2 regions of the Bradyrhizobium sp. USDA 4461 genome follow, and region 1 is predicted to be linked to the other one. Evidence: riboswitches for the same ligand, from Rfam matches in the RefSeq annotation. Region 1 holds a riboswitch; the other holds the start of a gene.
The links. Region 1 has a riboswitch for cobalamin ahead of ACVINW_RS08950 (TonB-dependent receptor). Riboswitches for the same ligand answer to the same signal wherever they lie in the genome.
Positions count from the first base shown of each region.

Region 2: another riboswitch for cobalamin. It lies ahead of ACVINW_RS18125 (ribonucleoside-diphosphate reductase subunit alpha); the one in region 1 lies ahead of ACVINW_RS08950 (TonB-dependent receptor).

Region 1 covers NZ_JBSRXM010000001.1:1,889,911-1,894,404, reverse strand. Annotated here, with positions in the region: gene ACVINW_RS08950 (TonB-dependent receptor) at 1-1,971, opposite strand, end outside; cobalamin riboswitch at 2,080-2,277, opposite strand; gene ACVINW_RS08945 (FecCD family ABC transporter permease) at 2,390-3,433, shown strand; gene ACVINW_RS08940 (ABC transporter ATP-binding protein) at 3,430-4,203, shown strand; gene ACVINW_RS08935 (ABC transporter substrate-binding protein) at 4,203-4,494, shown strand, end outside.
Region 2 covers NZ_JBSRXM010000001.1:3,866,429-3,870,922, reverse strand. Annotated here, with positions in the region: gene ACVINW_RS18130 (ribonucleotide-diphosphate reductase subunit beta) at 1-288, opposite strand, end outside; gene ACVINW_RS18125 (ribonucleoside-diphosphate reductase subunit alpha) at 279-2,198, opposite strand; cobalamin riboswitch at 2,302-2,518, opposite strand; gene ACVINW_RS18120 (class I SAM-dependent methyltransferase) at 2,926-3,879, opposite strand; gene ACVINW_RS18115 (nodulation protein NolB) at 4,093-4,221, opposite strand; gene ACVINW_RS18110 (nodulation protein NolB) at 4,170-4,494, opposite strand, start outside.

The sequences.
Region 1 (4,494 bases):
TACGCCGAGATTGCCGGTGCTGCGCGACACCAGCGGCACGTCGTTGCCGGCCCATATGCCTTCGCGAAATACCGCGCGGGTGATCGCCATGCCGCCGCGCAGGGTGACGGTGTCGCTGATCTTCAGCGAAGCACTGGTCTCGGAGCCGTAGCGGCGGGTGGGATCGAGGTTAACATTGTAGAACAGCACCGGATTGAAATGGATCTCGTTCTCGAGATCCATCAGATAGACGCTGGTCTGGATCTGGAAGCGAGCGGTCTTGACCCGGAAGCCGCCCTCGACGTCCTGCGAGGTCTGGGTCTTGAGCTGAAAATTCTGCGGAATCGGGGCGAATGTCAGCGGATCGAAGGCCGGCCCCGATGCGACGCGCTCGTCGACATCGGGCGTGCGGAAGGCGCGCGCGGCGCGACCGAACGCCGAGAAGGTGTCGGTGAAGCGATGCTCGACACCGACATGCAAGGCGTACTGTGTCTCGTTGCTGTCGAGCGGTGCCGCCTGCGTGTCGAAAGCGAACGGCGCATTCGGATCGTAGCGATCGCGCGCCGAGACGTGGGTGTTCTGCACCCGCGCGCCGTAGGAGAAGTCGGTGGTCGGCAGCAAGCCGAACGTGTGCTGCCAATAGCCGGCCACGCTCTGCTGCTCGATGTTGTAGACGTGGGTGGGATCGACGCCCTGATAGGCGCCGCGTGCCTCACGGAAGGTCGAATCGTAATAGTCGATGCCGGTCAGGATCGTGGATGGCATGCCCAGCATGACATTCTTGACGCTGAGCCGCGGCGTCAGAGACCAGGTCTGCAGCGCGGCGTCATTGTAGGTCGAGGCGAAGCTGATGGTCGGCACGGTGCCGAAGAAGCCGCTCTGCGTCTCGCGCTGCCGCCAGCCGCCGTCGACGATCAGGTCGACGCCGTTCACCAGCGTTCTGGTGAAGCCGGTGGTGACGCTCGCGGTCTGCTGGTTCGCATAGTCGAACGGCGTCGCCGCACCGCGACGATCAGTCAGCAACTCGTTGACGCCGATCGACGGATCGACCAGCCGTCCGCCGGGCAGGCCGAGCTTCTGGTCGCTGCCGGTGACGGTGACGAAGGCGGTGAGATCCGGTGTGGTGTAGTTGACGTTGCCGACGGCGTTGCGCTGGTCGAGCGCATTGTTGACGCGGTAGCCGTCGGATTTGATGCCGCTGCCATAGAACGAGGTCGACCACGGTCCTGAATTGAGAGCCGCGGAGACCGCGGCCATCCGGGTGTTGAACGAGCCAACTCCGGCCTCGGCGCGCATCGTGGCTGGTGGACCACCGGCGCCGGCCTTGGTGATGATGTTGACCACGCCGCCGACCGCGTTGTCGCCATAGAGCACCGCGCCGCTGTTGCCGCTGACGATCTCGATCCGTTCGATCGAATCGAGCGGAATCGTGGTGAGATCGAAGCCGGCTTTGTCGACGTCGTTGAGGCGGCGGCCGTTGAGCAGGAACAGGGTGTTGTCGGTCGCGAATGCGCCGAAGCCACGCAGGTCAACCGAGGTCTTGGCGCCGTTCGGCCCGCCATAGAGCGATTGCAGCTGCACGCCCGGCACCTGCGCCAGGATTTCCGGCAGCGACTGCGACGGCGAATGCGCGATGTCGTCGGCGGTGATCACGGTCGAGGAGGAGCCGACGACCCCGGCAAACTGGCGGCCGCCGCTGCTGCCGCCGGTCCCCGTGGCCGAGCCGGCTCCAGCCGAGTTCGATCCGGCGCCGCTGCCCGCGTTGCTGCTCTGCGTGGTGCCCGGCGCCGGGCGGCGTGGGGCCGGGGTCTCGTCAGCGGGCGGTTTGGCGCGGGTAACGTTCTGGTCGCCGGATCGGCTGACTTCGATTGCGGGCAGCTGATCGGGAGCGGGCGCCTGCTGCGCCCGCGCCGTTGAAAGGACGATCGTCGGCAAGATGATCGTCGACGCGAGCAGAAGCGCGCGGCGCCGATCGGGTGGGAAGGAAAACATAGGCGAGACCTCGGTAACGTCAGTGGCACGTCACCGCGAAGCAGTCTCACCATGTGCTTGCAGCATCAGGTGAAGCTCATGCCTGTACTCCCCGACCGGCATCCTCGCGTGTGACCACGGCTGACGGCAGGTCTCCTGGCTCGCGGGTCGTTACCCTTCGTCGCCTTCCCAGGACCGAGATTCCCAGTGGCCTGTGACGAAGGATTCACCGCATACAGTTGCGGGGGCAGCCGCGGCGTTGGGGAAGTTTCCCCGTACCGCATTCCCTTTTCATCTCATGAAAGAACCGTCATGGTCATCTAGGGTTCGGCCGGGCAGCAAAGTCAATCCGGCGGAAGTCGGGCAATGGCCGCCCGGCCACGGTTTTTGTCGGGTGTCGCTTGTCTGCCACGGCGATCGCTGTAAGAGCATGGATGAGATGAGCGTGCAGGATTTTGCCTTGGCGGCCGAGATCGCGGCGCGGCGGCGGTGGAGTGCCACCGCGGCGCTATTCGCGCTCGTGGTTCTGCTGTGCGTGCTCTCGCTCGGCATCGGGCCGGTGCGGCTGTCGCCGCTCGCGGTGATCGAGGCGCTGTTCGGGGGCGGCAGCGACGTCGCGCAGGTCATTGTGCGCGAGATCCGGCTGCCGCGCACCATCCTGGCATTCGCGATCGGCGGCATTCTCGGGCTGTCGGGCGCGGCGCTGCAAGGCCTGCTGCGCAATCCGCTGGCTTCGCCGTCGCTGTTCGGCGCGCCGCAATCGGCGGCATTCGGCGCGGTGCTGGTGATCGCGCTCGGCCTCGCCGATGTGCGGTACTACGCGCTGCCGGCGGTGGCGATTATCGCCGCGTTCGGCTCGGTGTTCGCATTGCTCGCGATCGCCGGTCGCAATGCCGGGCTGCTGATCCTGATCCTCGCGGGGCTTGCGATCTCGAGCTTTGCGGGTGCCGCGACCGCGCTGGTGATGAACCTCTCCAGCAATCCGTTCGTGGTGCTGGAGATCGCGTTCTGGCTGCTCGGCTCGCTGGAGGACCGCAGCTTCGAGCATGTGGCGCTGGCGCTGCCCTTTATCGTCGCCGGCGCGGCCATCCTGCTCAGCCAGGCGAGCGCCTTTCGTGTGCTGACGCTCGGCGAGGAGGCGGCGCGGAGTCTCGGCGTCGATGTCGGGCGGCTGCGGCTCTTCGTCATCACGGGCGTCGCGCTCGGCGTCGGCGGCGCGGTCGCGGTGACCGGCACGATCGGCTTCATCGGCCTCGTCGCGCCGCATCTGATGCGCCCGGTGATCGGTCATGATCCGGCACGGCTGCTGGTACCGAGCGCGCTGACCGGCTCGGCGCTGCTGCTTGCCGCAGATATCGCGGTGCGCATCATCCCCTCGACCTCGGACATCAAGGTCGGCGTGCTGACCTCGATCATCGGCGTGCCGTTCTTTCTTTACCTCATCATGCGCGAGCGCCGCGCGCTCGGCGGAGGCGTGGCATGACGCTGCTCTCCGCCACAGCGCTCAACGCCTCGCTCGGCAGCCGCAAGGTGCTGCACGATGTCTCGCTGTCGCTCGCGGCCGGTCACCTGGTCGCGCTGGTCGGACCGAATGGCGCCGGCAAGACCACGCTGTTGCGCGCGCTGGCTGGCCTGATCCCGTCTGACGGCGAGATCAGGATTGGCGGCGAGGCTCTGGCGTCATTGCCGCTGCGCGAGCGTGCGAAACGTTTTGCGTATCTGCCGCAGGGGCACATGGTGCACTGGCCGCTGCCGGCACGCGATATCGTGGCGCTCGGCCGCTATCCGCATGGCGCGACCGATCCGGCGCGGCTGTCGCCCGGGGATATGGAGGCGGTGCTGCGGGCGATGCAGGCCGTCGATGTCACCGAGTTCCGCGATCGCCGCGTCACCGAGCTGTCCGGCGGCGAGCGCAGCCGTGTCGCGCTGGCCCGGGTGCTCGCGGTCGAGGCGCCGGTGATCCTCGCCGACGAGCCGACCGCCTCGCTCGATCCGCGCCATCAGATCGACGTGATGCAGAAGCTGCGCAACGTCGCCGACACCGGCGTGCTGGTGATCGTCGTGACGCATGACCTCGGCCTCGCCGCGCGCTTCGCCGATCATGTGCTGGTGCTGTCGGAGGGGCGGCTGGCGGCGCAGGGCGCGCCTGATGAGGCACTGTCGGAAGCAGTCCTCGCCAGCGTATTCCGCGTCAGCGCCTACCGCGCTGAATTCCGGCGCGAGGCGGTCATCGTGCCATGGGCGGACGTCTGATGTGCGCGTGGCGTCTCGCAGCCTTGGCCGCGGCGGCATGGATCACGTCGCTTGGTGCCGCGTCCGCCGCCGGCCCGCGCATCGTCTCGATGAATGTCTGCAGCGACCAGCTCGTGCTGTCGCTCGCCGACCCGGACCAGATCCTCGGCCTCAGCCGCTTTTCGCGCGATGCCTGGCAATCCTGGGCAGCCGAGAAAGCGCGAAACTTTCTACGCCTGTCGGGCGAGGCCGAGGACGTGCTGCTGCTCAAGCCAGACATCGTCGTCGTCAGCCTGTTCGACAAACGCGCGA
Region 2 (4,494 bases), 2.0 Mb from region 1:
CTTAAGATAGTTGTCGCCGACCTCGATGTCCGATTGAGTAAAGAAACGGAAGATCTGGGTGAGCAACGCGCGTTCGCTGTCGGTGACGCGGTCCGACGCCCAGTCCTTGAGGTCTGCACCGAGCGGCACCTCCTCCCCCATCCAATGGGTCTGCTGCTGGCGCTTCCAGAACTCGTAGGCCCAGCCGTAGCGATCGACGTCGTAGCTCCCGGTCGAGTCGAGGAGGCCGACGCGCTGCTTGCCGATCAGCGTACGCGGATCGACGGACGAGAGATCGATCACTGACATGCGAGACACTCCTCATAGTCGGTGCGCTGCTGCGAGAGTCGCGGTGGCGCAGCCTCGTCGCCATCGGCGATGTTCCCGGCGAACGCGGCGCGCGAAATAGATTTTGAACGACAGTAGTAGAGGCTCTTCACCCCCCGCTTCCATGCCGTCCAGTGCAGCATGTGGAGATCCCATTTATCGACGTCAGCCGGCAGATAGAGGTTGATCGATTGGCTCTGACAGATGAACGCGGCGCGGTCGGCGGCAAGTTCGACGATCCAGCGCTGGTCGATCTCGAAGGCGGTACGAAAGACCGCTTTCTCGAGCTCCGAGAGGATGTCGAGATGGGCGACCGAACCCTCGTGGGCGAGGATCGATTGCCAGATCGCCGCAGTATTGGCGCCCTTGACGGCCAGCAGTTTGGCGAGATGCGGATTACGCACCGAGATGGCGCCGGACAAGGTCTTGTGGGTGTAGATGTTGGCCGGGATCGGTTCAACGCAAGCGCTGGTGCCGCCGCAGATAATGCTTATCGAGGCGGTCGGCGCGATCGCGATCTTATGGCTGAAGCGCGCCATCACGCCTCGTTCCAGGGCATCCGGGCACGGCCCCCGCTCGCGCGCGAGCGTCACGGATGCCGCATCAGCATCGCGACGGATTTTCCGGAACATGTTCAGATTGAACGACTTAGCCACGACGCTTTCCATCGGAATGCTCCTGGCCTGCAGGAACGAGTGGAAGCCCATGACGCCAAGGCCGACGGAACGCTCACGCAAGGCGGCGTAGCGGGCACGCTTCATGACGCCCGGCGCCACCGTGATGAAGTGGGTCAGCACGTTGTCGAGGAAGCGCATGACGTCCTCGATGAAGCCAGGCTCCTCATTCCACTGGTCCCAGGTCTCGAGGTTGAGCGACGACAGGCAGCACACCGCGGTACGCTCCTCGTCGCGATGATCGATGCCGGTCGGCAGAGTAATTTCGCTGCACAAGTTCGATGTTGAGACCTTGAGGCCGAGCTCGCGCTGGTGCTTGGGAAGCGCGCGGTTCACTGTGTCGATGAACAAGAGATAAGGCTCCCCCGTCTGCAGCCGGTTCTCCAGGATGCGTTGCCACAGCTGACGGGCGTCGATTTCACGGATAACGTCCCTGGTCTTTGGACTGCGCAGCGCGAACGCAGTGCCGGCGCCCACGGCACGCATGAACTCATCGGTGACGTTGATGCCGTGATGCAGGTTGAGACTCTTGCGGTTGAAGTCGCCGGACGCCTTCCGGATCTCGAGGAACTCCTCGATCTCGGGATGGTGGATATCGAGATAGACCGCAGCCGAGCCGCGCCGCAACGAGCCCTGGCTGATCGCCAACGTCAGGCCGTCCATGACGTGGATGAACGGGATGATGCCTGAGGTAACGCCGCCCTTCACCTGCTCGCCGATCGAGCGAACATTGCCCCAGTAGGTGCCGATGCCGCCGCCGTTAGAGGCAAGCCATACGTTCTCGTTCCAGGTGCCCACGATGCCTTCGAGCGAGTCCGACACCGAGTTAAGGAAGCAGGAAATCGGCAGGCCACGCGTCGCACCGCCGTTGGAGAGCACCGGCGTGGCTGGCATGAACCACAGCCGAGACATCGCATCATAGAGACGTTGGGCATGCGCGACATCGTCCGCGAAGGCGCAAGACACTCGCGCGAACATGTCCTGGATCATTTCGCCGGCGAGCAGATAACGGTCGCTCAGCGTCAGCTTGCCGAACGGCGTCAACAGGTCGTCGCGCGTCCGATCAAGCTTGAGATCGGTCGGCTTTAGCGATGGCGCAAGGGGCTGCGGCAGCGGAGCCAGCGATGGCGGCGGCACAAGACACAACTCAGGCACGCCGGGCTCTGGCTGCGGCTCGATGAGATGACCATGCTGATCGAAATCGTAAGACGGCGACATCGGCGACCCCGCGATGTTAGGCGGGGAACCGCGCGGACGACTTGCGAGGAAACCGGTCAAACGTCCCCGGCTGCAAGCGACCCAACGGGGCACCCCGCCCGAGGACTTTCGTTCAGTCGCGGCAGGTCTCCTGGCTCGCGGGTCATTACGGCTGTCGGCCTTCCCGGCGCTATGTCGCGCTAGTGGCCATGATGACAATCGCTCGCCGCTTACAGTTGCGGGGGCAGCCCCGGAGTAGCCGTCTTCGGCGCACCGGGTTCCCTCTTAGCTTCCGACCTACAAGATCTGGGGGACGGAAGACCGTGACTAGCTAGAAATAGGCACGACTCGCAGGGATTCGTCAACTGGGGGTCCAGATTCAAAAGGCAAAAAACCTGGCGCCCGGACGACTCTGTGGCCGCGGTCGCTTCTGCTGCAGGTGATTGGAGGTGCCGTTGGGCCGCATTCCGGTTTCCGTAGCTTGCGCAAGGTCCAAGAAATTCCTGGCTCGCGCGTCGCATTGATGGAATGTGTGAAACCACGCTTCAGCGGAGAAGGAATTCGGCAAGGCGCTCTCCGACCTGAGTCGCAGCGCTCCCGCTCGCCGGGACAAATGGCATCTGGACAAAGTCGTTATCTAGTCGCGGGCGAACAATATCGGCTCTGGCGCGCCGCCGACCAGAATCGCCTCGCGCTCGACGTCTTGATCCAGCGACGAAGAGGCTCGCGCTGCACAGTGGTCCTCCTGTCACGGCTCCAGCGCGACCTGCAAGCCCTCCTTGCTTTCAACATGAACGTAACGGGGGCCGATCGGCCGTCCCCTGCCGCTGGCGACGGTGACAACGGCTTCCAGAGGCGCGGCGCGCGCATCCGCCTCGGGGCGAGACAAGATCAGGTCGGCGTGAAACAGCCCTTCCGATTCGAGGCCGGTGGCATCCACGCCAAGGGCTGCCAAGCTGGCCAAACAACTTTCAAACTCTTCAGCGTCGCGAAAGCGACGCTGGATAAACGTCGCGCCGGCAAGACGTTCTGTCACAAGACCACGGTTTGCGAATGTCGCGGCCAGCGACTCAAATGGGAACATTCGCAGCACGAAGGAGATGATCCATGGTTGCTTCTCTGTCGCATCGAGTATCTCGCTGAACGTCTTCTCGGTAACGTAGCCGATGCATCCGGTCGACATGATAACATCCACGGAGCGGAGAATGCGCGCGCTGTCCGCCGATAGCGCCTCCTTTTCAAGGTCAGCGACAATGCCCTGCTCCAAGAGGCCAACACTCTTTGCATAGCTGATCGCCCGTGCCGACACATCGAGACCGATAAAGCGTGCCAATCCGACATCAGGCCAGGCTGCATAAAAACTGCGATCGAGACTCACCAGTGTCTCAGAACTGATTGCTCTCATCTCACGCCGGGCGTAGCGGTGACGCAAGCCCCCGAAGGTCAGCGGAAAGCGATGCACCGCTGCATTGATGCCGTACGAACAACCAACATCGAGCACGACGGGCTTGAGGCCGGTTGCCGACGCTTTCGCTGCCAGGATTTGGCGCACAACTGGCTCAGCTACGTCCGGGATCATATAATCCAGGTCGCCGAGGACCGAGAAATATGCCCTCGGATCATCCGAAGCATAAATATCGTGGAATACAGCTTTAGACCGATTGATACGCGAGAAATCTATCCGCAACGCAATGTCTCCCATCTCATCTGCAAGCAACTCGACGGCTGGTGCCTTCGCACTCGCCTACGCTTTGGTTATATAGGGTGTATAAATCGGTCTAATATCCGCCGATGCGATAGCAGAAGCGGCAAGCGGACAAGAGCATGAAACCACCCTCTCTGCGTCGCGGCGTGAGCGACCCTGCTGTTGCGTGAAGAAACCATCAGCCGGCTCAGCCCACCGATAGAAACTTATTCAGAGATGAGCTGCGCCGGCGCCCTTGGAGATGAGCGAAACCTGAATGACGCGGTCATAAACATCCCGCCGGTTCGTCAAGGCTGAATCGAAATGATCCCCACCTTCCGGTTTGCCTGCCGGATGCACCTCGACTTACTGCGAGCACAAGAGCGGCTGCGCGGCCGGCCCGAGCTGAAGACTCTTCGCAGGATCGAGCTCGGCAGAGCTGGCGGAACCGCCCCCGGAGAAGATGGCTTGCGCCGGTGGATTGTAGAAATGTTCTGCAGGACGCGATCGCCAAGCGGACTCGCCGCCGTGACTGTACACTGAACCTCCGACAGCGTCGGAGCCGGCGGGCGGTCGGCCGCCGAAGAAGCTGCACCTTGCTTCGAAGCTGCCTGCGCACGACTACCATGATAC